DNA from 3 places in the Nonomuraea sp. NPDC050663 genome. Region 1 is predicted to be linked to each of the others. Evidence: riboswitches for the same ligand, from Rfam matches in the RefSeq annotation. Region 1 holds a riboswitch; each other region holds the start of a gene.
The links. Region 1 has a riboswitch for cyclic di-AMP ahead of ACIBH1_RS16730 (C40 family peptidase). Riboswitches for the same ligand answer to the same signal wherever they lie in the genome.

Region 2: linked by a shared signal. The riboswitch ahead of ACIBH1_RS38610 (NlpC/P60 family protein) and the one ahead of ACIBH1_RS16730 (C40 family peptidase) in region 1 are both predicted to bind cyclic di-AMP.
Region 3: linked by a shared signal. The riboswitch ahead of ACIBH1_RS17495 (GH25 family lysozyme) and the one ahead of ACIBH1_RS16730 (C40 family peptidase) in region 1 are both predicted to bind cyclic di-AMP.

What each region holds. Positions count from the first base shown of each region.
Region 1 is NZ_JBITGL010000004.1:828,291-837,733, reverse strand. It holds gene ACIBH1_RS16745 (hypothetical protein) at 1-519, opposite strand, end outside; gene serA (phosphoglycerate dehydrogenase) at 746-2,335, shown strand; gene ACIBH1_RS16735 (class I SAM-dependent methyltransferase) at 2,765-3,577, opposite strand; gene ACIBH1_RS16730 (C40 family peptidase) at 3,603-4,187, opposite strand; cyclic di-AMP (ydaO/yuaA leader) riboswitch at 4,200-4,346, opposite strand; gene ACIBH1_RS16725 (3-isopropylmalate dehydrogenase) at 4,446-5,477, shown strand; gene ACIBH1_RS16720 (branched-chain amino acid aminotransferase) at 5,598-6,686, shown strand; gene ACIBH1_RS16715 (hypothetical protein) at 6,803-7,570, shown strand; gene ACIBH1_RS16710 (hypothetical protein) at 7,573-8,250, shown strand; gene ACIBH1_RS16705 (O-methyltransferase) at 8,247-8,885, opposite strand; gene ACIBH1_RS16700 (DsbA family protein) at 8,909-9,443, shown strand, end outside.
Region 2 is NZ_JBITGL010000017.1:155,473-164,915, forward strand. It holds gene ACIBH1_RS38580 (TIM barrel protein) at 1-692, opposite strand, end outside; gene ACIBH1_RS38585 (ATP-dependent Clp protease ATP-binding subunit) at 1,206-3,710, opposite strand; gene ACIBH1_RS38590 (Lsr2 family protein) at 4,159-4,497, opposite strand; gene ACIBH1_RS38595 (RDD family protein) at 4,962-5,432, opposite strand; gene ACIBH1_RS38600 (RDD family protein) at 5,533-7,086, opposite strand; gene ACIBH1_RS38605 (amino-acid N-acetyltransferase) at 7,173-7,733, opposite strand; cyclic di-AMP (ydaO/yuaA leader) riboswitch at 7,987-8,124, shown strand; gene ACIBH1_RS38610 (NlpC/P60 family protein) at 8,136-9,188, shown strand; gene ACIBH1_RS38615 (LuxR C-terminal-related transcriptional regulator) at 9,218-9,430, opposite strand.
Region 3 is NZ_JBITGL010000005.1:102,675-112,117, reverse strand. It holds gene ACIBH1_RS17505 (L-fuconate dehydratase) at 1-520, opposite strand, end outside; gene ACIBH1_RS17500 (glycosyl hydrolase family 95 catalytic domain-containing protein) at 608-2,800, shown strand; gene ACIBH1_RS17495 (GH25 family lysozyme) at 2,918-4,417, opposite strand; cyclic di-AMP (ydaO/yuaA leader) riboswitch at 4,424-4,587, opposite strand; gene ACIBH1_RS17490 (cytochrome P450) at 4,801-5,994, shown strand; gene ACIBH1_RS17485 (GNAT family N-acetyltransferase) at 6,001-6,438, shown strand; gene ACIBH1_RS17480 (hypothetical protein) at 6,466-7,422, shown strand; gene ACIBH1_RS17475 (AraC family transcriptional regulator) at 7,591-8,385, opposite strand; gene ACIBH1_RS17470 (DUF2000 family protein) at 8,456-8,869, shown strand; gene ACIBH1_RS17465 (hypothetical protein) at 9,268-9,443, shown strand, end outside.

The sequences.
Region 1 (9,443 bases):
GGGGCCGGACAGGTGCGGCCGGGGGGCGGGGATCCAGCTCTGCGGCGGCGAGGCGACCGGGGCGGCCAGGGCGAACGATCGCTCCGACGGCGGGGCGCTTCGCGAGACCGTGGCCATGGCGCCGGTCGCGTAGGCCGCGGGAACGGCCCCCGACAACGCGGGCATGGGCCCCGAGCGGATCGCGCGCAGGAAGCGCTGGAGGTCCTCGATGGGCACGGCTGCCGCAGCCGGGCCCGCAGCGTCGATCACGATTTCCCGCACACCGGTGACGCGCTGAATGTCGAGGATGGTGTCGGCGTCGCACGCCGACAGCGAATGGCTGCCGCGGTGTCGTGCGTAGGTGTCCGGCCCGGTGTATCCGAGCAGGACGCGGTCGCCGGCCTGGGTGGTCCCAAGCACGACGGAGCGGTCTGGTCGCACGGCCACCAGGACTCCACCGTCGGCGAGTGCGGACAGCAGGCGGTGCGGGTTGCCATGCTGACGCAGCACTTCGGCGAGGGCAGCGTTCCCGATGCTCATATGACGAACCATAGGTAGTCGGCCACGACTTATCAGGCTAATGGTGAAGAAAACTCCCGATCAAGACAAAGATGCTGTGAGCTTGAATGATCTTGTAAACCCCTGGGTAGTGCCCAGATCCTGGGACACTCGTGAACGCGTTCACAAGGCCGGATAGACTCTTGGGGATCCCACGGGGGCCCGTCGAAGTGCCCCTGATCACGCCCGCCCTTAAGGATCCGCACCTGTGAACAAGCCCGTCGTCCTGGTCGCAGAGGAGCTGTCGGAGGCCGGTCTCGCCGTCCTCGGCGCGGACTTCGAAGTCCGCCACACCGATGGCGCCGACCGCTCCCAGCTCCTGCCCGCTCTCGCCGACGTTGACGCGCTCATCGTCCGCTCCGCCACGCAGGTGGACGCCGAGGCCATCGCGGCCGCGCCGAAGCTGCGCGTCGTGGCCCGCGCGGGCGTCGGTCTCGACAACGTCGACGTCGAGGCCGCCACCAAGGCCGGTGTGATGGTCGTCAACGCGCCGACCTCCAACATCACCAGCGCCGCCGAGCAGACCATCGCGCTCATCCTGGCCAGCGCCCGCAACACCGCCCAGGCCCACGCGGCCCTGAAGAACGGCGAGTGGAAGCGCTCCAAGTACACCGGTGTCGAGCTCGACGAGAAGGTCGTCGCCATCCTCGGCCTCGGCAAGATCGGCCAGCTGGTCGCCCAGCGCCTGCAGCCGTTCGGCGTCGAGCTGATCGCCTACGACCCCTACCTGCCGCCGGCCCGCGCCGCGCAGATGGGCGTGCGCCTGGTCAGCCTCGACGAGGCCATCAAGACCGCCGACTTCATCACCGTGCACCTGCCCAAGTCGAAGGAGACCCTGGGCCTGCTCGGCGACAAGGAGCTGCACGAGGTCAAGCCGAGCGTGCGCATCATCAACGTCGCCCGCGGCGGCATCGTCGACGAGAACGCGCTCTACTCCGCGATCAAGGAGGGCCGCGTCGCCGGCGCCGGGCTCGACGTGTTCTCCAAGGAGCCGATGACCGAGCACCCGCTCTTCGAGCTCGACCAGGTCGTCGTCACCCCGCACCTGGGCGCCTCCACCCACGAGGCCCAGGAGAAGGCCGGCACCCAGGTCGCGCGCAGCGTCAAGCTCGCCCTCGCCGGCGAGTTCGTGCCCGACGCCGTCAACGTCCAGGGCGGCGCCGTCGCCGAGGACGTCAAGCCGGGCCTGCCGCTCGCCGAGAAGCTGGGCCGCGTCTTCACCGCCCTGGCCGGCGAGAGCGCGACCAAGCTCGACATCGAGGTGCGCGGCGAGATCGCCACGCAGGACGTGCGCGTGGTCGAGCTGGCCGCCCTCAAAGGCGTCTTCGCCGACGTGATCGAGGAGCAGGTCACCTACGTCAACGCCCCGCTCATCGCCAAGGAGCGCGGCCTGACCGTCGAGCTGGTCACCAGCGAGGAGAGCCCCGACTGGCGCAACGTCATCACGGTGCGCGGCGTCCTGGCCGACGGCCGCCAGGTCTCGGTCTCGGGCACGCTGTCCGGTCCCCGGCAGATCACCAAGATCGTCGAGGTCAACGGCTACCAGATGGAGATCGAGCCGACCGACCACCTGGCCTTCTTCGCCTACGCCGACCGTCCCGGCATCGTCGGCGTGGTCGGCCGCATCCTCGGCGACCACTCCATCAACATCGCCTCGATGCAGGTGTCGCGCGACACCAAGGGCGGCCAGGCGCTCATCGCGCTCACCGTCGACTCGGCCCTCCCGGCCGAGGTACTCGACCAGATCGTGAGCGAGATCGGCGCCGAGAGCGGACGCTCGGTCGACCTGGCCGACTAGCCCGTTCCCTGGTACGGCCGGCGTCTCGTCACGAGGCGCCGGCCGTTTTGTTGTCTCAGGATATGAGATAGTAGGACGTCCTACGAGACAACCGGGTTATCCTGACGGGGATGCGCCAGGTACTCGTACTTATTACCTGCCGCGGCGAGGCCTGTTAGGGCAGGTCGACGACTCGCCGCGGCGAGTGGCGCGTGTCGGCCGTTAAGTCCCCCTCCCGGACGTCCGTGACCCGGACCGAGGGACCCAGGCCCGGTTTGGATTCGCGACCGGAGTCCGACATTTCCCAGCCAACGCCCGCGAAGCGAGACGAGTCACTTCATGTACGAGATGTATTCCTGGAACGCGCCAGAAGAGACCGAGAACGAGGCGGTCGAGGCCGTCCAGCTGTCACTGGACCGCCGCGACAACGGCGGCCGCCCCAGCGAGTGACTAGAACGCCAGCCGGTACATGACGGCCATGCGCCGCATGAACGGCAACATCCTGGCCACCCCCACCAACGCCCGGTAGCGCACCCCCACCCGGTCGTAACCTCCGATGTCGAAGGCGCTCACCGCGTCGAGGCAGCGCAGCCGGGGGTGGACGGAGGTCAGCTCGGCCGCACCGTCCACACCCCAGTGCAGCGTCGCCCCGGCGACCTGGACGGGCTTGTTCATCCTCTGCATCCTGATGCCGCGACGGCTGAAGGCGTCGAAGACGAACTGCCCGCCGGGGAAGTGCTCCACGATGCGGCGGAACAGCTCGCGGCCCTCCTCCTCGCGCAGATACATGGTCAGGCCCTCGGCCACCACGAGCACCGGCAGGTCTCCCGGCACCTGGTCGAGCCAGCCGGGAGGGGTGACCGACGCCGCGACGAGCTCGTAGCCGGGACGATCGGCCGGGTAGAGCTTGCGCCGGAGGTCGATGACGTCGGGATAGTCGACGTCGTACCAGCGCACGCCGGAGCCGGGGTCGACGCGGAAGACGCGCGTGTCCATGCCGCAGCCCAGGTGCAGCACGGTGCACGAGGGATGCGCGGCGAGGAACTCGCGCGTCCAGCCGTCGAAGTGGAGGCTGCGCAGCGCGACAGTGGCGGCGTCGCCGGGCTTCATGCCGACCTGGGAGAAATCGTGGTCGATCTTCCTGACCGCGTCGAGCGCCATGGTGTCGTGCAGGATCGAGCGGGGGGAGCCGGCGTCGACGGCCTTGCCGTACAGGGTGGCCAGCATGGTGGCCTGCGCGCCGGTCAGCCGGATCTTCTCCATGCCACCACGATAGATCGGGAAGGGCTCACAGGCTCGCGGTGAGCATCGCGGGTGCGGGGGCCCGCCTCTGCTTGAGCTGGGCCGCCCAGATCGTGACGCCCTTGGGGTCGGGCCGCACCGCGCCCACGAACGCCTGGCGGCGCCAGCCGCTGAGCCTCTCCTCCTTGACCACGTCGCCCGAGTGCGGCGCGTGCACCATGTAGCCGGGCCGGCTGATCATGCCGACGTGCCCGAGCCCGGAGAAGAAGACCAGGTCGCCGGGCTTGAGGTCGTCCCAGGAGATCTTGCGGTCGAAGGCTGAGTACTGCTCGGCCGCGGTGCGCGGCAGTTCGATGCCGGCGTTCTCGTAGGCTCGCAGCATCAGCCCCGAGCAGTCGTAGCCGCTGCCGGAGGCGCCGCCCCACACGTACGGCGTGCCGCGCTCGGCCATGGCGAAGGTCAGGGCCTTCTTCCAGGCGGGCGGCTTGAGGGCCTTGTCGCGGATCTCCTTGATCCCGGCGCCGTCAAGCGTGAGGGTGACGGGCTTCTCGGGGGCGGAGGCGGAGGCGGGGGAGGCGGTGAGCACGAGCGCGAGTCCGAGGGGAGCGGACACGAGCATGGCGAGGCGCAAGGAGGACAGGGGATTGACCTTCCACGGGGCCGGCCGGGTTAGCTGACGGGCTCGGACCTGGAAGCGCGGCCCTACGGCGGAAACCGCCGATTCGCCCCGGGGGAACGTGGGTCCCCGGCTCCGCCACGGACGGCGCGGCGGATTAGGCAGGTCAGGACTCTAACGAAATGGTCAAAAGGGCGCAAATCAGACATTTACCTGTGTCCGAATCCTGAGATGTGTGTTCGTACGGCGAGACAGGCCGGTAAAGTGCTGCGCATGACACGTTTGGCAGTGATCCCCGGAGACGGCATCGGCACCGAAGTCGTGGCCGAGGGGCTGAAGGTCCTGGAGGCCGTGGGCGTCAAGTTCGACACCCACCACTACGACCTCGGCGCCGCGCGCTACCACCGCACCGGCGAGACCCTGCCCGACTCCGTGCTCGAGGAGCTGCGCGGCTTCGACGCCATCCTGCTCGGCGCCGTCGGCGACCCCAGCGTGCCCCCGGGCATCCTGGAGCGCGACCTGCTGCTCAAGCTGCGCTTCGAGCTCGACCACTACGTCAACCTGCGCCCGGTCAAGCTCTTCCCCGGCGTGAAGACCCCCATCGCCGACGCGGGGCCCGAAGACATCGACATGGTCGTGGTGCGCGAGGGCACCGAGTCGCTCTACGCGGGCGCCGGAGGCGTGCTGCGCAAGGGCACCCCGCACGAGGTCGCCACCCAGGAGTCGCTCAACACCGCCTTCGGCGTCGAGCGCGTCGTGCGCTACGCCTTCGACAGGGCCCAGTCGCGCCCGCGCAAGCACCTCACCCTGGTCCACAAGACCAACGTGCTCACCTTCGCCGGCGACCTGTGGGCCCGCACGGTCAAGCGCGTCGCCGCCGACTACCCCGAGGTCACCACCGACTACCAGCACGTCGACGCCGCGTCGATGTTCTTCGTGACCCACCCCGCGCGCTTCGACGTGATCGTCACCGACAACCTGTTCGGCGACATCATCACCGACATCGGCGCCGCCATCGCCGGCGGCATCGGCCTGGCCGCCAGCGGCAACGTCAACCCCGACCGCACCGCGCCGAGCATGTTCGAGCCGGTCCACGGCAGCGCCCCCGACATCGCCGGCCAGGGCAAGGCCGACCCGACCGCCACGATCCTGTCGGTCGCCATGCTCCTCGACCACCTCGGCCACGCCGCCGAGGCGGTCCGCGTCGAGCAGGCCGTCGCCGCCGACATCCTCGCCCGCACCCCTGGCCGCAGCACCGGCCGGATCGGCGACGACATCGCGACCCGAGTAGCCGGCGGCGCCTAGCCGCACGGCTGGGCGCCCTCCGCGCTCGGCCACCCCCGAATGCCCGGTGGCTGGACAGCTGCCGGGTATTTCTTTTTACGTCCTAGTATTGGTCACGCAGTCGTTCATGAAGGGAATCCCATGACTCAGCTCAGCTTCGATGTGCAGCTCTCCGACCACGCGCGCACCGATGCGGAGCGCGAGCAGGTACTTTCCAGTCCCGGGTTCGGGCAGCACTTCACCGATCACATGATCTCGATCGACTACACCGAAGAGCTCGGCTGGCACAACGCGCGGCTCATGCCGTACGGCCCGCTGACCCTCGACCCGGCCACCTCGGTCTTCCACTACGGCCAGGAGCTCTTCGAGGGCCTCAAGGCCTACCGCCAGGTCAACGGCTCGATCGTGACGTTCAGGCCCTACGCCAACGCCGCCCGCTTCAACCTGTCGTGCCAGCGCATGGCCATGCCCGAGCTGCCCGAGGAGACCTTCGTCGAGGCGCTGGAGCTGCTCGTCCAGACCGACCGCGACTGGGTGCCCACCACCGAGGGCCACAGCCTCTACCTGCGGCCGTTCATCATCGCCACCCAGGTCGGGCTGGGCGTGAACTACCCCTCGCGCAGCTACAAGTTCATGGTGATCGCCTCGCCGGCGGCCTCCTACTTCACCGGCGGGCTCAAGCCGGTGTCGGTGTGGCTGTCCACGGAGTACACCCGCGCCGCCCCCGGCGGCACCGGCGCCGCCAAGTGCGGCGGCAACTACGCGGGCGCGTTCGTCGCCACCCGCCAGGCCGTCGAGCAGGGCTGCGACCAGGTGGTCTGGCTCGACTCGCACGAGCACCGCTACGTCGAGGAGATGGGCGGGATGAACCTGTTCTTCGTCTACGGCGACAAGCTGCTCACGCCCGCCCTCACCGGCACCCTGCTGCCCGGCATCACCCGCGACTCGATCCTCACCCTCGCCGCCGAGCTCGGCCTCGAGCCCGTCGAGGGACGGCTGTCCATCGAGGAGTGGCAGGCCGGCTGCGAGTCGGGCGAGCTCGGCGAGGTCTTCGCCTGCGGCACCGCCGCGGTCGTGACGCCGGTCGGTTTCGTCAAGGGCGCCGACCGCGCCTGGACCATCGGCGACGGCACCCCCGGCCCGGTGACCATGCGCGTGCGCGAGGAACTCGTGGGCATTCAGTACGGCGGCCGCCCCGACCACCACGGGTGGATTCACAAGATCGGCTGACATCGGGCGTGGCCGCGGCGAACACGCGCGCGCCCACGCCGTCGATGACACCCATGACTACCTATGGTGATGTTAATGTCTCTCTCCGTAGTTGATGCCGAGAGACTGGTAGGGTCATGGCCGGATATCTTCTCGCCGGAGCGAGCGCCATCGCACTGGTGATCATCGCCAGCGTGTTGGTAAGGAAGCTGCGCAGCGCGTCCGACGACGGCGACCCAGCCGGTCCCACCGTCTCGCACGCCGGGTCGATGATCTCGGCCCTGTTCCTCATCGCGTTCGCCATCGCGATCGTGGTGCCGTGGACGACCGCCGACGCGGCCAGGCTCAACACCTACGCCGAGACCCAGGCCATCGCCGAGGCGTCGTGGTCGGCGGCCGAACTGCCCGCCGCCTCGGTCGCCACGATCCAGGTCGGCCTGCACGACTACGCCAGGTTCGTCAAGGACGCCGAGTGGCCGCTCATGGCGGAGGGCAAGCTCAGCCCGGAAGGCTGGTCGCGCCTGGAAGACCTGCGCAAGGGCGTCGTCGACCTGCAGGTCAAGGGCACCGACGAGGAGGAGGCGCAGGCCTCGGTCCTGCAGCACATCAGCGAGATCTCCGCCACCCGCAGGCAGCGCGCGATGGACGCGGCCGCAACCCCGCCGCCGAGCCTGCTCGGCGTCACCGTGGCCACCGGGCTGGCCGTGCTGGTGCTGCCGCTGCTGGGCGGGGCCAGGCCGCGCGGGATGGCGCTGCTGCCGCTCGCGCTCATGGCGGTCCTGCTGGGCATGGGCGTCTACCTGACCATGGACATCTCGCGCGTCTTCGACGGGGCGCTGGCGGTCACGCCTGACGCCTTCTCGGGGCTGCTCTCCGAGCTCCAGCGCATCTCCTGGAGCGCCTGACCATGCGGCTGGCGCTTGCCGTACTGGCCATCATGATGGCAGCGGGCGCCTCGGCCGCGGGGGCGGTCGCCGAGCCGGAGCCCCGCGGCCGGATCGTCGCGATGGCGGCCCACCCCTCGGGCGCCCCCGAGGTCCCCGACGAGGCTGAGGACGCCGACGACCCGGAGGTGGAGTCCGGCGGGCACGGCGAGGGCGATGGCGTCCATGACGGGCACGGTAAGGGCGGCGGCGTCGTGGTCGGGCCGGTCGACATCGAGCTCTGCGTGAACGTCGGCGGGCTGGTGTCGGTCAACCTCGGCTGCGGGTGCCCGGCGGAGTGCGCTCCGCCGCCCAAGCCGAAGCCGAGCCCCAAGCCCACCTACAGCCCCGCCCCGCCGCCGCCCACACCCAGTCCGGAACCGACCCCCGAGCCGACGCCGACGCCCACACCGACACCGACGCCGACCCAGTCGCCCAGGCGGGTGCAGCCGGCGCCGATCGTCGTGCCGCCGTCGGCTCCCGAGAGACCCGACAGGCCGAAGAAGACCCCGCGAGCGGTGGTGGCGCCCGTCCCCGAGCGCAAGCCGCTGCGGATCGCCGCGGCGCCGCCCAAACGCCGCAATCCGCTGGGCACCGTGGTGGTGGTCGTGGTGCTGGTCTCCGCCATCTCCACGGCGACGGCCATCGCGTTCGCGCGCTAGTTCTTCCTGATCAGCGTCACGCCGTCGCGGATCGGCATGATCGTCGTGGTCACCCGGGGATCGTTGATCACGAGCTCGTTGAACTCGCGCATCTCCTGGACATAACCCTCTGTGCGGGCGGGATCGGCCACGGTCCCGCCCCGCAGCGTGTTGTCGGCCAGGATCAGCCCGCCCGGCTCCATGCGCTCCATGACGAGCTCGTAGTAGGCGGGGTAGTTCGTCTTGTCCGCGTCGATGAAGGCGAGCTGGATCGGGCCCTCCACCTCGCGCAGCGTCTCGGTGGCCGGGCCCAGCGTGAGCGTGATCTTCTCGGCCAGCCCGGCCTTCTCCCAGTAGCGGCGGGCGACGGAGGTCCACTCGTCGCTCACGTCGAAGCAGTGCAGGCGCCCGTGGGTGAGCCCGCGCGCGATGCACAACGAGGAGTAGCCGGTGAACGTGCCGACCTCGACCGCCAGCGTGGGATTGACCAGCTGGGTGAGCATCGTCAGGAATCGTCCCTGGTCCGCTGAGATCTGCATGCCCGCCGCGTCACCTGTCAGACGGCGAGTCTCTTCTGCGAGCTGAGTGAACAATTCGTCGGAACGTGTCGTGTGGTCCAGAATGTACTGCTCGACAGCGGGATCGATGTAGCTCATGCCTGCCAGCTTAAGGAGTGCCGATGATCAAGCGTGTGGCCGTGGTCGTGGTCGCCATCGCCGTGATGGCCGCCACCGTGTTCTGGGCCGGCGGCGACAAGGCGTCCGACCAGGCACAGGCCCAGACGCCGATCACGCGGCAGGCAGACGGTTCGCTGGTGCTGGCCCTGCCCGGGGTGACGCAGCCGGTGCTCGACCTGTACGAAGACTTCGACTGCCCGATCTGCAGGGAGCTGCACGGCAAGGTGAACCCCACCCTGCTGAAGCTGGCCGCGCAGGGCCGCCTCAAGGTCGTCTTCCACCCCGTGACGATCTTCGTGGACGAGCCGATGCGCTCCAACTCCATCCGCGCCGCGGCCGCCGCCCGCTGCGTCCCGGCCGAAAGCTGGCTGGCCTACCGCGAGCAGCTGTACGGCATGCAGCCGGAACCGCACGGCACCGCCAGCGGATTCACCCTCGACGAGCTCGTCGCGGCGGGGGAGAAGGCAGGCGTGCGCGTGACCGGATTCGACGCCTGCGTGCGCGGCCAGGAACGGGCGGCAGGCCACCTCAAGGACA
Region 2 (9,443 bases), on a different contig from region 1:
GGCGCCCCCGCCTGGGCCAAGCCGCGCAGGGCGGTGCCCGATTCCTCGGTGTCGCCGCACGCCAGGTTGCACGCGTCGAGACAGACGCCGAGATGCTCGGAGTCGATCCCGCCCACACGCTCCAGCGCCTGCTCGGTCGTCTCCAGGACGCATCCGGGCCACGGCTCGAAGCCGACGCGGATGGTCTTGCCGGTGACGCTGTAGATGCCGCGCAGTTCGCGGGCCAGCCGCTCCAGGCGGCGGGTGGCGATGGAGTGCAGGTCGGCGGGCCAGTCGCGGCGCCAGCCGATCGGGATCGTGGAGATGCTGCCGAACCGTACGTCTTCGGGCAGCAGGAAGGCGAGGATCTTCGCCAGTGCCATCGTGTAGCGGTATCGCTCGGGCTTGGCCCAGTCGGGGCCGGGCGCTTCCTGGTGCCGCCCGCCGGTGCCGTTGAGGCTGACGACCTCCAGCCCGCGCTCCTCCAGGGAGCGGCGCAGCCGTACGAGCTCGATGCGGTCGGCGGTCAGGTGGTCGGCGACGCCGGGAGACAACCACAGGCCGATGCCCATGCGCTCGACGCCGAGGCGCTTGCGCACGGGTACGGCGTAGCGGGTCAGGTGGGCGATGAGGTTCTCGAGGTCCTCGGCGGGGTGGACGCCGGCGTTGTAGGCCAGGTGAACGAGAGTTCCGTCCTCGTGACGCAGGCGCATCGGCTTCCTCCACGGCTTCGACTGTCGGCGTTCTCGCCTGCCTCGAGCATTCCGGCTCCGGGGTCTCCGGTGCGTCCGCCCTGAGTTGACTGCTTACTACTCCCCAGGGAGCAGCCTCACCCTAGGCGCATGCTCTTGGGGGAGACTTGCGTGAGACTTGGCGATGTCTTGCTCTACGGAGTGTAGTACTACTTCTGGTGGTGGTATAGCCGATCCGGCAACCATTCCATCTCAGTTCGCGAGACGCGCACTATGGGCGCTTTTCCCCACAGCGCCCTCAGGGCCGAGGGCGCCCGTGCCAGGGAATTGCCAGGAAGGGAAAATCGAGAAGAACAGCTTCCCGGACGCCGACCCGGTCTGGGACGAGGTCTCGGTGAAATTTACCGACGACACGCTCACCGGGGAGGGCACGTCAAGACCCGACGGCCCAAGGTCCGGCCCCCGACTCGCAGGTGAAATGAGAAAAGGCCCTCGCTCCGAAGCGGAGCGAGGGCCTTTCTCAGGCAGAACCGGTCAGTTCTGGATCGGCTCGGCGATCGCGGCGGCCGAGTCGGGGACCCGGGCCGGGGCGGTCTCGCCGACGAAGGCGAACGTGGCGTTGTCGCCCTCGCCCTCGACCGTCACCTTGATGATCTGACCAGGACGCAGCTCGCCGTACAGGATCTTCTCCGACAGCGAGTCTTCCAGCTCGCGCTGGATGGTCCGGCGCAGCGGGCGAGCACCCATGACGGGGTCGTAGCCGCGGTCGGCCAGCAGCTGCTTGGCCTCGTCGGAGACCTCGAGCCCCATGTCGCGGTCCTTCAGGCGCTCGGCGACCTGGGCGAGCATCAGATCGACGATCTGGATGATCTCCTTCGGCGTGAGCTGGTGGAAGACCACGATGTCGTCGACACGGTTGAGGAACTCGGGCCGGAAGTGCTGCTTGAGCTCCTCCTGGACCTTGGACTTCATCCGGTCGTAGTTGGAGTCGGCGTCGTTGTTCTTCGCGAACCCGACCCCGATGCCCTTCGAGATGTCTCGGGTGCCGAGGTTGGTGGTCATGATGATGACCGTGTTCTTGAAGTCGACGACGCGGCCCTGGGCGTCGGTCAGGCGACCGTCTTCCAGGATCTGCAGCAGCGAGTTGAAGATGTCCTGGTGGGCCTTCTCGATCTCGTCGAAGAGGACCACGGAGAACGGCTTGCGCCGCACCTTCTCGGTGAGCTGGCCACCCTCTTCGTAGCCGACGTATCCGGGCGGGGAGCCGAACAACCGCGAGACGGTGTGCTTCTCCATGAACTCGGACATGTCGAGCGTGATGAGGGCGTCCTCGTCACCGAACAGGAACTCGGCGAGCGTCTTGGCGAGCTCGGTCTTACCGACGCCGGACGGGCCGGCGAAGATGAATGAGCCACCGGGACGGCGCGGGTCCTTCAGGCCGGCGCGGGTGCGGCGGATCGAACGGGACAGACCCTTGATGGCGTCGTCCTGGCCGATGATCCGCTTGTGCAGCTCGTCCTCCATGCGGAGCAGGCGCTGCGACTCCTCCTCGGTCAGCTTGAAGACCGGGATGCCGGTGGCGGTCGCGAGCACCTCGGCGATGAGCTCCTCGGTGACCTCGGCCACGACGTCCATGTCGCCGGCCTTCCACTCCCGCTCGCGGCGCTCGCGCTTGAGCTGGAGCTGCTTCTCCTGGTCGCGGAGGGCGGCGGCCTTCTCGAAGTCCTGCGCGTCGATCGCGGACTCCTTGTCGCGGCGCACCTTCGCGATCTTCTCGTCGTACTCGCGCAGGTCCGGCGGAGCGGTCATCCGGCGGATGCGCATCCGCGAACCGGCCTCGTCGATGAGGTCGATCGCCTTGTCGGGAAGGTAGCGGTCGCTGATGTAGCGGTCGGCGAGCTGCGCGGCGGCGACCAGCGCCCCATCGGTGATGGAGACGCGGTGGTGAGCCTCGTAGCGGTCGCGCAGGCCCTTGAGGATCTCGATCGTGTGGCTGAGCGACGGCTCGGCCACCTGGATCGGCTGGAAGCGGCGCTCGAGCGCGGCGTCCTTCTCAAGGTACTTGCGGTACTCGTCGAGCGTGGTGGCACCGATGGTCTGGAGCTCGCCACGGGCCAGCATCGGCTTGAGGATGCTGGCGGCGTCGATCGCTCCTTCGGCGGCGCCCGCGCCGACGAGGGTGTGCAGCTCGTCGATGAACAGGATGATGTCGCCGCGCGTGCGGATCTCCTTGAGCACCTTCTTCAGGCGCTCTTCGAAGTCACCGCGGTAGCGGGAACCGGCCACGAGCGCGCCGAGGTCAAGCGTGTAGAGCTGCTTGTCCTTGAGCGTCTCGGGCACCTCACCCTTGACGATCTTCTGTGACAGGCCCTCGACGACGGCGGTCTTGCCGACGCCGGGCTCGCCGATCAGAACCGGGTTGTTCTTGGTCCTCCGGGAGAGGACCTGCATGACCCGCTCGATTTCCTTCTCACGGCCGATGACCGGGTCGAGCTTGCCCTCGCGGGCAGCCTGGGTCAGGTTTCGGCCGAACTGGTCGAGCACCAGGGAGGTGGAAGGAGCGGACTCCTGCGGACCGCCGGCCGCGGCCGGCTCCTTGCCCTGGTAGCCGTGGAGCAGCTGGATGACCTGCTGCCGCACACGGTTGAGATCGGCTCCAAGCTTCACGAGCACCTGGGCCGCCACACCCTCACCCTCGCGGATGAGACCGAGCAGGATGTGCTCGGTGCCGATGTAGTTGTGGCCCAGCTGCAAAGCCTCACGGAGCGACAGCTCGAGGACCTTCTTGGCCCGCGGGGTAAAGGGAATGTGCCCCGACGGAGCCGACTGGCCCTGGCCGATGATCTCCTCGACCTGCTGACGCACACCCTCAAGGCTGATGCCGAGACTCTCCAGAGCCTTGGCGGCAACGCCCTCACCCTCGTGGATCAAACCCAGAAGGATGTGCTCAGTGCCGATGTAGTTGTGGTTGAGCATCCTGGCCTCTTCTTGGGCCAAGACGACAACACGCCTCGCTCGGTCGGTGAACCTCTCGAACATCTCGTCGCTCCTCACAGAGCGGTCAGCCCAGGCCCGGCAAATCCGGTCCCGTCATCCCGCATGCTAGCCCTGGCTCGGCGATCCTTGGCCCTCTGCCGCTCTATAGCAGAGAACGTTCCCCGAGAGCAGGGCGTTCACCCTCCATCCAACTACTGTCTGAGGGTGGTGTGTTCCCGATACGCCGCAAGCGAACGAGGTTTAGGGGCTCTCGGAGAAAGCATCACGAGGCAGTCCCCACATCCTACGGGCCAGATGGCCGAAAGACCTCACGCGCTGATCGCCGAGGGCGAACACCCGACCGTGGCGGTGAACGGTCGTACGGCGCCGCGAGGGGCTGTGATCAAAGCGCGGAGACAAGAAAAGAACGCAAAACCTGACAGCAAGACGATCATGCGCTTATGGCATCCGCCGGGGTTCTTGGCGATCGTCATAAGCGCATGGGCGTCGACTAGTGAGCCGCTTCGTACTGCTCCACGATGTTTCCCGCGATGCGGCCGCGCTCGCTGACGGGCAGCCCCCGCTCCTTGGCCCAGGCGCGGATACGCGCGCTCTGGTCGCGGCTCATCTGACGAGAACTCGCCCGGCCGCCGCCACGACGGCGCACGGCGGTGGCGCCCGACTTGCGAGCACCCTGCACGAAAGGCGTCAGTGCGTCACGCAGCTTCTTGGCGTTTCCGTCGCTCAGGTCAATCTCGTAGGAGGCACCGTCAATAGCGAAGCTGACCGTCTCATTGGCCTCGCCTCCATCGAGGTCATCGATGAGAATCTCCTGGATCTGCTTGGCCATCTACGCATTCCTTTCCGGAGTATTGCTTCATTCGCCTGCCCAAACATATACCCGGAAAGGCGTCGGCACAATTCAACGCCACGTGATTCCGATGGGCGGCGGATCAGTTCTGGTTCTCGGGCCCTTCGGCGGCGTTTGACCGCCGGCCCGCAGCCTCCGACTTGACCAACTTCACCACGCCATAGATGAAGACGGCGGCCACGACAGTGGGCGGAAGCAACGCAGTGATTACATCGGTAACGGCTTGCATTCGTCCTCGACTCCACGGGGGGCACTTAATGCACAAGCAACACCACGGACGTGCGGCGCTGCTACGCGCCGCCGGACAGTACACGACCCTAGCGCGATCGACGTCCCACCCGCTCAGCGGGGGTGATGGGACACCACGTGCTCAGCCTAATACCAGTCTGGGCAGAGTTCTTACCGGATCATGGGAAATCTACGCAATTGTGTTGCTTGCCACGTCATCGTCCATCTTTGACCACTACCGTTCCAGCCCAGCGGTCATCGAGTCCTCGCTGGCGGGGCTTGTCGATCAAGATGAACAACCCCACGGCGAACACCAGCATTCCGGCAAGCAGATTGGCCAGCGGAATGCCCATCACGATCGCCGGGCCCGGATAGAGCAGGGCCCGTTTCAGCGCGGCGGTGCGGGTGTGCGGGGAGACACGAATCTTCATGATCGACTTACCGAAGGTGCGGCCACGCCTGGAAAGGGCGAGCCACTCATAGCCGGTATAGGCGGCGCCCGCCAAGAACCAGGCGCCCACGACGATCAGGCCATCCGGAAGGCCGACAGTCCGGAAGAAGAGCCACAGCAGGATGGACAGAATGTAATAGAGGACGCCGAAGACGAGCGCCTCAATGAGGCGCGCCGCGAAGCGTTCCCACCATTCGGCGGGGACCCCACGCGTCCCTGGCGGGGTCTCGGTCATATCCACTCACCTCCCACCGGGCTATATCGCACATTTTGGTTCGGGCCCGGGTACGAAACAGGGGCCGGCATCTGCCGGCCCCCGTTTGTGCTCGGTCGGGTTACTTGACCTTCACGACCACGGTCTTGGCCCACTTGTCGGCGAACGTCTGCTGAAGAGGCTTGTCCCACAGCAGCGAAGCGCCGTTCACGGCCACCAGCAGTCCGCCCAGCCCCATTCCGAAGGGAAGGAAGAAGGCGAGGCCGTAGAGAATGTAACCGCCGTAGGTCACCAGCGCCCGCTTGAACGAGACGTCCGTCGGCAGACCGCCGGGCTGCACGGGGCCGCCCACCTGGACCACCTTGATGCCCATGATGATCTTGCCGACCGTCTGGGCCTTCAGCTGGTTCATGAAGAAGTCGTAGCCGACCCAGACCGCCGTCGTCACGATGGCGATGACGAGGTAGTAGAGGACCCAGCTGCCGCTCGATCCGCCCGTCGCCCAGTTGTAGCTCGGGACGAGGAAACCGAAGATCGCGGTCAGGATGCCCGCCACGACTCCGAGGATCACGCCGTCGACGATCCTGGCCACCAGGCGCTGCCACCACTCGGCGAGCGGGGCGGGGGCGCCGGGAGGCTGCACGCCCACCGGCTGGTGCCCGTAGCCGGGCTGCTGGCCGTAGGCGGGCTGGCCGTACTGCTGCTGGCCGTAGGCAGGGGGCGTGCCGTACTGCTGCTGGCCGTAGTCGGGCTGCTGCTGGCCGTACGCCGGCTGGGCGTAGCCGGGCTGGGTGCCCTGACCGTACTGCTGGCCGGAGGCGGGCTGCTGGCCATAGGCCTGCTGACCGTAGGCCTGCTGCTGGTCGCCGTAACCCTGCTGCTGGTCGCCATAGCTCGGCTGCTGCTGGCCGTAGCCTTGCTGCTGACCGTAGCCGGGCTGCTGGCCGTACTGCTGGCCGGAGGCGGCCTGCTGACCGTAACCCTGCTGCTGGTCGCCATAGCTCGGCTGCTGCTGGCCGTAGCCCTGCTGGCCCGACGCCGACTGCTGGCCGTAAGCCTGCTGCTGGTCGTAGGCCTGCTGCTGGTCGCCGTAACCGGGCTGCTGCTGGCCATAGCCCTGCTGGCCGTAACCCTGCTGGCCCGACGCCGACTGCTGGCCGTAGGCCTGCTGGTCGCCGTAACCCTGCTGCTGGTCGCCGTAGCTCGGCTGCTGCTGGCCGTAGCCCTGCTGCTGACCGTAGCCGGGCTGCTGGCCGTACTGCTGGCCGGAGGCGGCCTGCTGACCGTAACCCTGCTGCTGGTCACCGTAACCGGGCTGCTGCTGGCCGTAGCCCTGCTGGCCCGACGCCGACTGCTGGCCATAGGCCTGCTGCTGGTCGCCGTAACCGGGCTGCTGCTGGCCGTAACCCTGCTGGCCGTAGCCTTGCTGGCCGTAGCCCTGCTGCTGACCATAGCCCTGCTGCTGGCCGTAGCCCTGCTGCTGCTGGCCGTACGGCTGCTGCTGGCCATAGCCCTGCTGGCCGTAACCCTGCTGCTGGCCGTAGGTGCCGTCTTCGGCGCGGTAGCCGACGACGGTCACGTCTGGGTCTGCGTTCTGCTGTCCGTATTCGGGAGCCCGGGGCTTGTCGTTCTCATCGGGATCACCCTGTGGATACGGCGGCTGTCCGGTGCTCACCGTGTCACCTCACTTCGAGTTCGCATGTGGCACATGTCAGGACACATGCTTGCTGCTGCCCAAGGTATCGGCATAGGTATCAACAATCACCTTTCCCCTTGGTCAACACTCGCGTCATTTGCCGCCAGGTGCAGCAGCATCCGAGTGTTGCCGAGGGTGTTCGGCTTGACGTGCTCCAAGTCGAGAAACTCGGCCACGCCCTCGTCATAGGAGGCCAGCAGTTCGGCGTACACCTCGGGCGACACGGGGGTGCCGTCGATGGGCAGGAAGCCATGTCTGGCGAAGAAGTCAACCTCGAAAGTGAGGCAGAAGACCCGGCGCAGGCCGAGTTCGCGGGCGGTGGAGATGAGTGCGGCGACAATCCGGTGGCCCACGCCCGTGCCCCGGAGATCGGGATCCACGGCGACCGTACGGATTTCCGCGAGGTCCTCCCACAAGACGTGCAATGCGCCGCAGCCGACGACTTTTCCATCGTGTTCGGCTACCCAGAATTCCTGGACATCCTCATAGAGGGTGACGGTGGCCTTCTCCAGAAGCCGTGGCCCGGCACCGGCATAGGTGTCGACGAGACGCTTGATCGTCCGTACGTCGGCCGTGCGTGCACGCCTGACGAACGTCTTGGTCTCGCGCTCGGCGACCTGCTCCATGAGGCTCCAGCGTACCGATCTATTTACGGCTAGCCCCTATCTCCGGCCTGCTCGGCCGCCGAGCCCCAGGAGTCACCGCTGGTCACAGCAGTCCCAAAGCACCGTAAACTGCGCACAACACTCGGGTGACCGCGCGTGCGCGTGATCCTGGCGTGATCCGGACGATGCCAAACCTCAACGGAATTCGCAGTTCTGGTTGAGCAGGAACTGATCGTGCACTAGTGTCCAGCGTCGATATCCCTTTGTGATCCTGCGGGGGGATGCGCCCAATCCCCTCGTCGGGGGAACCGGGGAACCACAAATGCACCTGGGGTGAGTCCGAGCAGCCGCTCGGTAGGGCTGCTCCGGCCCGAACCCGACAGCTAACCCGGTCGGCGCGGTGAGAGGAGAGGTGGCTGCTTGGTGAAGCGCACACGCGGTCGTGGAGGGAAGTCGGCGGGCAAGCACGCCCGCCCCCCGGAACACCCCGCGCTCGCCGCCCGGCGCGGCAGGCGGGTCGTGGCCGTCTGCGCGGCCCTCATGGCGCTGACCGTCGCCTTCCCGCTGGGATCCGCGGCGGCCGATCCCGAGCCGACGATCAACGAGCTGGCCAAGCAGGCCGAGGGGCTTCACACCCAGATCGGGCAGCTGACCGAGCAGTACAACGGCCAGCGGGTGAAGCTGAAGGACGCCGAGAAGACCTCGGCCGAGGCCCAGAAGACCCTGGCCAGCCGCCAGCGCGAACTCGCCACCAAGCGCCGTACGGCCATGCTGCTGGCGCAGAGCGCCTACATCTCCGGCGGGTACGACCACGCGATGGCCTTCAGCCAGAAGGGTGACCCCGACACCTTCCTCGACAGCGCCGCCACGACCTCCGCCCTGGAGGAGCAGCACAGCGGCCAGCTCAAGGAAGTGGCCCAGGCGATGAACAAGGCGACGCAGGCGGAGAAGGACGCCACCGCCAGGATCAGCCAGGTGCAGGAGCTCATCTCCGATCTCGACGGGCGGCGCGACAAGATCGTCAAGCTGGTCGCCAAGGTCGAGAGCAAGCTCTACTCCGATGCACTCGCCCAGGCCAGCAACCGCGGCCGCGCCGTGCGCGTCAACCTGCCGATCATCGGCAGCGGCAAGGCCGCCGAGGCCACCCGCTGGGCGCTGACCCAGCAGCTCAAGCCGTACGTGTGGGGAGCCGAGGGCCCCAACTCCTACGACTGCTCGGGTCTGGTGATGGCCGCCTACCAGAAGGTCGGAATCAGCCTGCCGCACTACACGGGCGATCTCTGGACGGCCGGCAGGCATGTTTCCAAGGAGGAGCTCAGGCCGGGTGACCTGGTGTTCTTCTACAGCGACCTGCACCACGTCGGCATCTACGTCGGCGGCGGCATGATGGTGCACGCCCCGCAGACCGGAGATGTCGTCAGGCTGGCCCCCATCGGCCGCCGCCCGTGGGCGGGAGCCGTACGTATCGCGGACTGACGCCCGTCAGCCGGAGACCAGCCGACGGCCTAGATAAGCTGACGGCGCGCAGCCCAGGCGACCGCCTCGATGGCGGTCGCCACTCCGATGCGGTCGCAGATGACCCGCAGACGGCGTCGTACGGTCCGCCCGCTGATGTCCAGCCTGCGGCCCACCCGATCGACCGTGACGCCCTTGGCCAATTCACCGAGCAGAGCCAGATCGGCCCGGCTCAACTCAACGCCCTCGGTGAGTAAATCCATCCGGAGCCTCCCC
Region 3 (9,443 bases), on a different contig from region 1:
AGTCCTCGTTCCTCCTGAGGATCTCCAGGGCCTGGGCGGGGGTGAGCGCGTCGCTCAGGTAGCGGAAGTCGATCAGCTCGACGATGCGCTCGGGGCTCATCTCGGCCAGCAGCAGCCACAGCGGCTTGCCCTCGCGCCTGGCCTTCAGGTCCCACAGCGCGTTGACCACGGCGGAGATCGCCATGTGCATGACGCCCTTCTCGGGCCCGAGCCAGCGCAGCTGGGAGTCGTAGACCAGCTCCATGTACAGCGAGCCGAGGTCCTCGGCGTCCCGTCCGAGCACGTACGGCCTGAGCGCGTCGATCGCGGCGGTCTGCACGTCGTTGCCCCGGCCGATGGTGAAGGCGAACCCGTGGCCCTCGTGGCCGTCGTCGGTGCGCAGCACGACGTAGGCGGCCGAGTAGTCGGGGTCGGGGTTCATCGCGTCGGAGCCGTCCAGCTCGCGTGAGGTGGGGAAGCGGATGTCATGGCTCTCCATCGCCACGATCGCGTAGGCCGTCAAGGCGATCCCTTCAGACATCGGATGTATCTGGGCCATGATGCTGCGCTATTCCGGAAATCCTGTCAAGATTGGGCGGACTCGCGATCGAAACCATCGGAGGACTCAGTGCGTCTCTGGTACGACCGGCCCGCCACCGACTGGGAGAGCCAGTCCCTGCCGATCGGCAACGGCGCCATGGGCGTCTCGGTCTACGGAGGCGTCGCCACCGAGCGGCTGCCCTTCAACGAGAAGACGTTGTGGACCGGCGGGCCCGGCTCCAAGGAGGGCTACGACTTCGGCGACTGGGCCACCCCGCGCCCAGGGGCGATCGCCGGGATCCAGGAGGCGCTCGACCGCGAGGGCACGCTGTCGCCCGGGGAGGTCGCGGCGCGGCTGGGCCAGGCCAAACGCGGCTACGGCGCCTACCAGACCTTCGGCGAGCTGCGGCTCGAGTTCGGCCACGCCGACGCCTCCGGATACGAACGGGAGCTGTCGCTCGACGAGGCCGTGGCCAGGGTGCGCTACGACTGCGACGGGGTCGGCCACACGCGCGAATACTTCGCCTCCCATCCCGGGGGCGTGGTCGTCGGACGGCTGGCCGCCTCGGAGCCCGGCGGGCTGTCCTTCACCGTGCGCCACACCTCGCCGCACGCGCCGGAGATCACCGTCTCGGACGGCAGGCTGACCATCCGCGGGGCGCTGGACGACAACGGGCTGCGGTTCGAAGCCCAGCTCCAGGTGCTGACCACCGGCGGCAGCCGTACGGACCACCTCGATCACCTGTCGGTCACCGGCGCCGACAGCGCGGTCCTCATCCTGTCGGCCGGCACCGACTACGCGCCCGTCCATCCCGCCTACCGCGGCGACGACCCGCACGACCGGGTCACCGCGGCCGTCGACGCCGCCGCGGCCGCGGGCTACCAGGCCCTGCTGCTGGAGCACCTCGCCGACTACCGCGAGCTGTTCGACCGGGTCCGGCTGGAGATCGGGCAGCAGGAGCCCCCGATCCCCACCGACCGGCAGCTGGCCGCCTACACCGGCGGAGCGTCGGCGCACGACAGGGCGCTGGAGGCGACCTACTTCGCCTACGGCCGCTACCTGCTCATCAGCTCCTCGCGGGCCGGGTCGCTCCCGGCCAACCTGCAAGGGGTGTGGAACGACGTCACCGACCCGCCGTGGAGCGCCGACTACCACGTCAACATCAACCTGCAGATGAACTACTGGCCCGCCGACCAGACGAACCTCTCCGAGACCTTCGCGCCCTACGACCGGTTCGTGAAGTCGCTGGTCGAGCCGGGGCGGCGCACGGCCAGGGAGATGTTCGGCTCGCGCGGATGGGTCGTGCACAACGAGACCACGCCGTTCGGCTTCACCGGCGTGCACGACTACGCCGAGGCGTTCTGGTTCCCCGAGGCGGCCGCGTGGCTGGCCCAGCACCTGTTCGACCACTACCGATACTCGCTGGACGTGACCTACCTGGAGTCGGTCTATCCGGTGATGCGGGAGCTGGCCCACTTCTGGGTCGACAACCTGGTCGAACGCGAGGGCCGCCTGGTCGTGTCCCCGAGCTACTCGCCCGAGCACGGCGACTTCACCGCGGGCGCCGCCATGTCGCAGCAGATCGTGTACGACCTGTTCACCAACGTGCTGGAGGCCGCCGAGGCGCTCGGCGACGACGAGCAGGAGGTACGGCAGGCGCTGGCGAGACTGGATCCCGGGCTGCGGATCGGCTCCTGGGGGCAGTTGCAGGAGTGGGCGGACGATCTCGACTCACCCGGCGACGAGCACCGGCACGCCTCCCACCTGTTCGGCCTGCATCCCGGCCGCCAGATCCGGCCAGGCACGCCCTTCGCCGAGGCCGCCATGGTCAGCCTGGTCGCGCGAGGCGACGGTGGCACCGGCTGGTCGAAGGCCTGGAAGATCAATTTCTGGGCCCGCCTGCGCGACGGCGACCACGCCCACACGATGCTCGCCGAGCAGCTGCGCCTGTCCACGCTGGACAACCTGTGGGACACCCACCCGCCCTTCCAGCTCGACGGCAACTTCGGCGCCACCTCGGGGATCGCCGAGATGCTGCTGCAATCGCACACCGGCGTGATCGACGTGCTGCCCGCGCTGCCGCGCGCCTGGCGCGACGGGTCGGTCCACGGGCTGCGGGCCAGGGGAAACGTGACGGTGTCGCTGACCTGGCGCGACGGCGCCGCCACCGAGGTCGTGCTGCACGCCGGGTCGGACGGCCCACTGCGGGTGCGCTGCGGAGACGACCTCACCGTCGTGGAGGCGCGAGCGGGTTCGAGCCACCGGATCCCGCTGGGGTGAAGAGCAGGGCCGCGGCCAGTGCGGTGGCCGCGGCCCTGCCCGGTCAACGGGGACCGGTGCTGTTCAGCCTAGGAACGACGACGCTCGCGGCCATCGCCCGGCCGATGGGGATCGGGCTCAACCGATCGGTGGAGCCTGGTAGCCCAGCTGCCGCAGGTGCTCCGGCGAGACACGGGCGACATTGTGGTCGTGGTCGGTCGAGGCGTACTGGTGCAGGGCCCACTCCTTCCACGGTTGCGGCGCCTCGACCTCGCCCTTGTCCTTGCCGTAGTGGGCGACCCAGAGGGGGTAGTCGCCCAGGCCCTCGCCGTGGGTCTTGGCGAAGGACCAGGAGCTGTAGAACATCGGCCTGACCCCGGTGGCCTCGCGCACGCGCTCCAGCCACCGCTTGGCCCAGGCGTTGACCTCCCCGGCCGGGCGGCCGTCGGTGACCTCCAGGTCGAGGACGAGCAGGTCGCCCTGCTCCAGGCCGTGCTTGCGCACCTCGGCCAGGAACCTGTCGGCCTGCCGCACCGGGTCCTGGCCCGGACGGCCGAAGTGGTAGGCGCCGCGCACCAGGCCGTTCTTCTTCAGCTCCGACCAGTTGCGCGCGAAGGTGCCGTCGGTGAACGTGAGCCCCTCCGTGACCTTGGCGATGCCGAACGACAGGTTGTCGGCGCTCCAGTCGAAGCCTTGGTCGTGGTTGGAGACGTCGACGCCGTACGGCTGGGACGGCTCGGCGGGGGCGGCCTGGACGGCGGCTCCCGTCGCGGCGGCTCCCGTCGCGGCGGCTCCCGTCGCGGCGGCTCCCGCCGTGGCGGCTCCCGCCGTGGCGGCTCCCGCCGTGGCGGCCATGGCGGGTTCCGCCGTGGCCATCGCGGGGATCCCGGCCGCGAGCGCGGCGGCCAGGGCCGATCCGGCCAGCATCGGCCACCTGCGTCGGCGGGCCCGGTGGCGGCCCTGCGCGCTCTGGGTCCTCAGGCGCTTGCGCAGGGGTTGGACGGCGGCGGCCGCGAGGGTGACGGCGAGCGCGCCGGTGACCACGAGCGCGCCCTCGCCGCCGGCGGGAGGGGGTTGCTCCGTACGGCTCAGCGCGATGGGCACGGTCTCGGCCTCCGAGGTCGGGGGTGGAGGGGGTCCGGCGGCCTTCGCCCTGGCTTGTGCCTCCTCGAAAGTCAGGCCGTCGACTTTCACCTTCCTGGGAAGGCCGTAGCCCACGATGGTGCTGTTCGTGTCGCGAACCTTCCGTTTGAGGTGGACGCCTTCGGTGTTCGCCTCGATCGTGTGGATCTTGCCGTTGGCGACCTTCTCGACGATGCCGATGTGGCTGATTCTCGCGCCCGAGAAGTTGAAGAACACGAATGCGCCGGGCTCCGGTTTCGTGGACCATGCGCCCTGCTGCTTGAACCAGTTCGCGTGGGACGGGGTGTAGGCGAACTGGCCGGTGTACTTCCAGACACCCGCCTTACTGGCGGCCCAGGCAAGGAACATGTCGCACCAGGCAGCGGAGTCGTAGCCGCCGGACTGGGCGATGTTCTCGCCATACCAGTCGCCGTACTTGGTGTAGCCGCCCGCTTCCTCTCTGTACGGCAGTTCAGCTTCGATGACCTTGAACAGCTTGTCCGAGATCGGATCCAAGGGGGAGGGTCCTCTCCTTAGGACGCCTACCGGGTTAGCTGACGGGTTCGGGCCAGGAGATGCCCTACCGCGAAATTCGAGCGCGCCGCACAGCGCTCGGGGCTCTCGGATTCACCCCGGAAAGTTGGGTCCCCGGTTCCCCGCGGAGGGGGATTCGGCGATCGGACGTCGCCCCCTGGGTGGAGGCGTATCACCGTCCGATAACGAGGGACCTTAATAACAGTCTGAATAAAACCCAAAATCTGGAAAAGTAAAATCACGCTTCGGTGGCGGATCAGTCACGCCGGGTCACCACTTGACGGTCGTACAGGAGCGGGGTAGAACACGTTTCAATACGGTTGTCTACCAAGCGCTTGATCAAATCTACGCGATGAGGTGGCCCGGTGCACATCGACCTCGTTGACCAGGACCAATACGCCGAAAACGGTCCGCCGTTAGCCCAGCTCGCCTGGCTCAGATCCCACGCGCCCGTCTACTGGCACGAGGGAGAACCAGGTTTCTGGGCCGTCACCCGCCACACGGACGTCGTCCACGTCTCGCGACACTCCGAGCTGTTCTCCTCCTCCCGCAAACTCGCCCTGTTCAACGAGATGCCCGAGGAACAGCGCGAGCTCCAGCGCATGATGATGCTCAACCAGGACCCGCCCGACCACACCCGGCGGCGCGCCCTGGTCAACCGCGGGTTCACCCCGCGCACCATCGCCGCCCTCGAACAGCACATCCGCGAGATCTGCGACGACCTCCTCGACCAGTGCTCGCCCTCCGACGAGATCGACTTCGTCACCGAGATCGCCGCCCCGCTGCCGCTGTACGTGATCTGCGAGCTGATCGGCGCCCCCGTCGAGGACCGCGACAAGCTCTTCCACTGGTCCAACCAGATGATCGGCGCCCAGGACCCCGACTACGCCTCCTCCCCCGAGGAAGGCGGCGCCGCGGCCACCGAGGTCTACGCCTACGCGGCCGAGCTGTCCGCCAAACGCGCCGCCGCGCCGCCGCGCGACGACATCGTCGGCAAGCTCCTGCAGCCCACCGAGGCCGGTGAGCGGCTGACCGACAACGAGTTCGAGCTGTTCGTGCTCCTGCTGGCGGTGGCGGGCAACGAGACCACGCGCAACGCCGCCTCCGGCGGCATGCTCGCCCTGTTCGACCACCCCGACCAGTGGCAACGCCTCGTCGACGACCCCACGCTGGCCCCCACCGCCTCGGAGGAGATCGTGCGCTGGGTCGCCCCGGTCAACCTCTTCCGCCGCACCTCCACCCGCGACCAGGAGCTCGGCGGGCAGCAGATCGCCGAGAACGACAAGGTCGTGATCTTCTACTCCTCGGCCAACCGCGACGAATCCGTCTTCGCCGACCCCGGCGTCTTCGACATCGGCCGCGACCCCAACCCGCACCTCGGCTTCGGCGGCGGCGGAGCGCACTTCTGCCTCGGCAACCACCTGGCCAAGCTCGAGCTCAGAGTGCTGTTCGAGCAGCTGGTGCGCCGCTATCCGAAGATGCGCCAGACCGGCCAGGCCCGGCGGCTGCGCTCCAACTTCATCAACGGAATAAAGGAGTTGCCAGTCCGCCTAAGCTGATTTTTCATGCGCCTCTCCGATATTTCTCCAGATGAGACCCTCTGGAGCCTGCAGCGGCTCTCCTACGCCGTCGAAGCCGAACTCATCGGCGACGACCGCATCCCGCCGCTGCACGAGTCGCTCGACGACCTGCTCGCCGAACCGCTGACCTGGGTCGGCGCCTTCGACGAGGACGAGCGGCTCATCGGGGCGATCGCCTGGTCCTTCGCCGACGACGGGCTGCTCGACATCGAGCGGCTCGTCGTCGCCCCCACGGCCTTCCGCCGCGGCATCGGCCGCACCCTGGTCACCGAGGCGCTGACGCGGGCCGGCGACCGCGGAGCCGTCGTGTCGACGGGCCGGGACAACAAGCCGGCCAGATCGTTGTACGAGCGGCTCGGCTTCGCATGGGTGGAGGACGTCGAGGTGATCCCCGGGCTGTGGATCACCCGCTACGCTCGCTGAGCCGTTCTCCCCAGGGTCTGGAATTTCGTGTTACGTCGCCACCTAGGGCTCGTGGTCGCCGGGCTCTACCTGCTCGCCTGCGCGGCGGCCGCCGTCATCAGCATGCTCGATGGCCGCCTGCGGGCCCTCTGGCTGGCAGTCGCGTGGGACACCCCTTACTCGTTCGCCGCGATCGTCTACCCTCCACCGGCTTCGCCCGGTGTCCAGGTCGCAGGACTGGCCCTGCTCTGCCTGCTCAAAGCATGGATGCTCTGGCAGGTCCTCCTGCCAGGACCGGGCGCCGCTCCGCCCCGCCTGCTGCGGCGCCTGCTGTACATCGCGGCGGCGCTCCACGCGGCCGGCTGGCTCCTGCTCGACCAGCTGCCCGAATACGTGTCGGCTGGCGTGTACCTGCTGGTGTGGGGCCCGCTCGTGATCCTCTTCAGCCGCATCGCGGCCGGCTGGCTTCGGACCGTGCTGCTCGTGCTCGCCGTCCTGGACATCGTGTCGAGGGTCGAGAATCTCGCCGACGAGATCCCCGGACTCGAGTCTCCCGCCGTCCTCGGCCTCACCCGGGTTGCGTTCGTGGTGTGGAGCCTGCTGATCCTGCTGGCCCAGCGGCGCGACGACTGCTTCAGCGTCACCACGCTCAGGATCGGAGGACTCTCCTTCGTCATCGGGCTGATCGCCCCGATAGCCGCAGGCGCGCTCGACCTGAAACTGATCGGCCACCACCTCGACGTCTTCTTCGCCGTCTGGCTCGTGCGCTCCGCCCACGACCTCGGGAGGACCTCTCTGCCCACGAGCCCCCTCCTTTGGCCCCGGCGGCTCCTGATGTCCACCGGCGCCGTGCTGCTCGCCCTCGGCCTGCTCAAGCCCGAGAGCGCATCCTTACAGACTTTCACCGGCCGAGAGATCGACTGCATGGCGTGGACCTTGGAGCACCGCGGAGACAGCGACACCGCCCCGGAGGACAGGGAGCAAGCCTTCCTCTGCCCGAAGTGATCGGCGGGAGGGAATTGCGGATCCTGCAGTCGGAAGTACGCCTGCCGACCTGCGTCAAGGGGCCCCGGCCACTCCCGCGTCAGGGTCCACATGCGCCTGCGAGGAGCACCTGATCCTCGTCTCTACCCGGGAAGGTCCAAGCGCACGGTCCGTCCACCGCACCTCACGCTAGGAGGCCTTCCCCGCCTCCTGGTAGGCGCGGGGCGTGATCCCGAAATATCGTCCGAACCATCGGGTGAGGTGGCTCTGGTCGGCGAACCCCGTCTCACCGGCCACCTGCCCGATCGGCCGGCCCGCCGCGATGCGCCTGCGCGCCTCCCTGAGCCGAAGCTGGCGCTGGTAGTCGCTGGGCGCCATGCCGTACCTCGCCTGGAAGGCCCGGTAGACCGCGAACCGGCTGCCTCCGGCGGCCAGGGCCAGGTCCTCCGCCGTCAGGTCGTCGAGGAAGCCCTCGTGGATGCGCCGCCGCACCCTCTCCGCGATCATCGCCCCGCCCCTGAGTCCTTCGATGGGAAGCGCGGCGGGTCTGGTCGAGGCGCGCCTGACGATCGCCGCCACGGTCGCGTCGAGCAGCTCGTCGCGCCTGAGCGCCGGAGCGTTGCCGAGCAGCGCGCCGTGCAGCGCCCTGAGCGCGGCGGCGAGCACCGGGTCGTCGACCACCGGCTCGGCGAAGAGCGGCATGCCGGGGACCAGCTCCGGGCCGATGTGGACCATCCGGTAGGTGAAGCCGAGCTCGGTCGCCGAGTGGCCGTCATGAGGGTCGTCCGGGTTGAACGCCATGATCATCCCGGTCGCGCTCGTGTGCCTGCCGCCCCGGCACCTGAACGTCTGCGCGCCGTCGTCGGTCACCCCGAACGAGTACGTCTCGTGGCTGTGGCGGTGGTAGACGTGCTCGGTGAAGTGCGCGTGCATCGCCTCCACGGGCTGCTGCCGCGCTCGCCAGTAGCGGGCCCACTCCGGCATCACCCTCCCATTGTGCCTGCCGCACCAGCGTTCAAGACGCGGCCCCGTACGGCAGGCGATGCTGAGGGCCATGCGTTTCGACACCAAGATCGCGATCGTCGTCCGTTCCGACCTGGCCACCTGGCAGAGGCTCAACGTCACCGCCTTCATGGCCAGCTCGGTGGCGGGTGGCGTGCCCGAGACCATGGGGCTGCCCTACGCCGACGCATCGGGCACCGCCTACCTGCCGATGTTCCGCCAGCCCGTGCTCGTCTACGAGGGCGCCGACGCGGCCGCGCTGCGTGCCGTACGGGAGCGTGCGGCGGGGCGGGGGATGGAGGTGGCGGTGTACATCGAGGAGATGTTCAAGACGGGCAACGACGACGACAACCGGGCGGCCGTGGCCGGGGTCGAGACGGACGCGCTGGACCTCGTCGGGGTCGCCGTGTACGGCCCGCGGAACGCGGTGGACAAGGTCATGAAGGGGCTGCCCCTGCATCCGTGAGGCGCCACTTATCCACAGAACCCGTTCGCCCCGCCCCCGGCCGCCTGTCCGCGGCGCATCCTTCCCCCGTGCCTCCCACCGCCCGCCCCAGCCACCCCTCCCCCGAACCCCCCGCTGCCCAGTCCGCCCAGTCCGCCCGGTCCACCCGGTCCACCCGGTCCACCCGGTTCGCACAGTCCTCCCCATCAGCCACAACTTCCCAGTCCTCCCAGTCCTCCCAGTCCTCCCAGTCCTCACAGACCACTCAGTCCGCCCAGACCACCCACCCCTCCCCTGCCCGCTCGTCCCCCGTCGCTCGTTCCTCCCCGGCACGCTCCTCCCCCGGTTCTCCTGGGCGCTCCGCTCCCGGTTCCCTCGCTGCCCGCGCCCGGGTCTTCACCGACCTCATCCCCCAGGCGGTGGCCTGCCGCCAAACCGCCGCCCACCTCTGGGGCCTGACCGCCCTCCCCTGGAGCGCCCCCGAAGCCGCGTGGCCGGTCGAACTGGCCGTCCCCGAGCCCATGGAGCTCGTCGGCTGCCTCACCCACGTCGAAGCCGTCCCCGCCCGTGAGGTCACCCTGCGCGACGGGGTCCG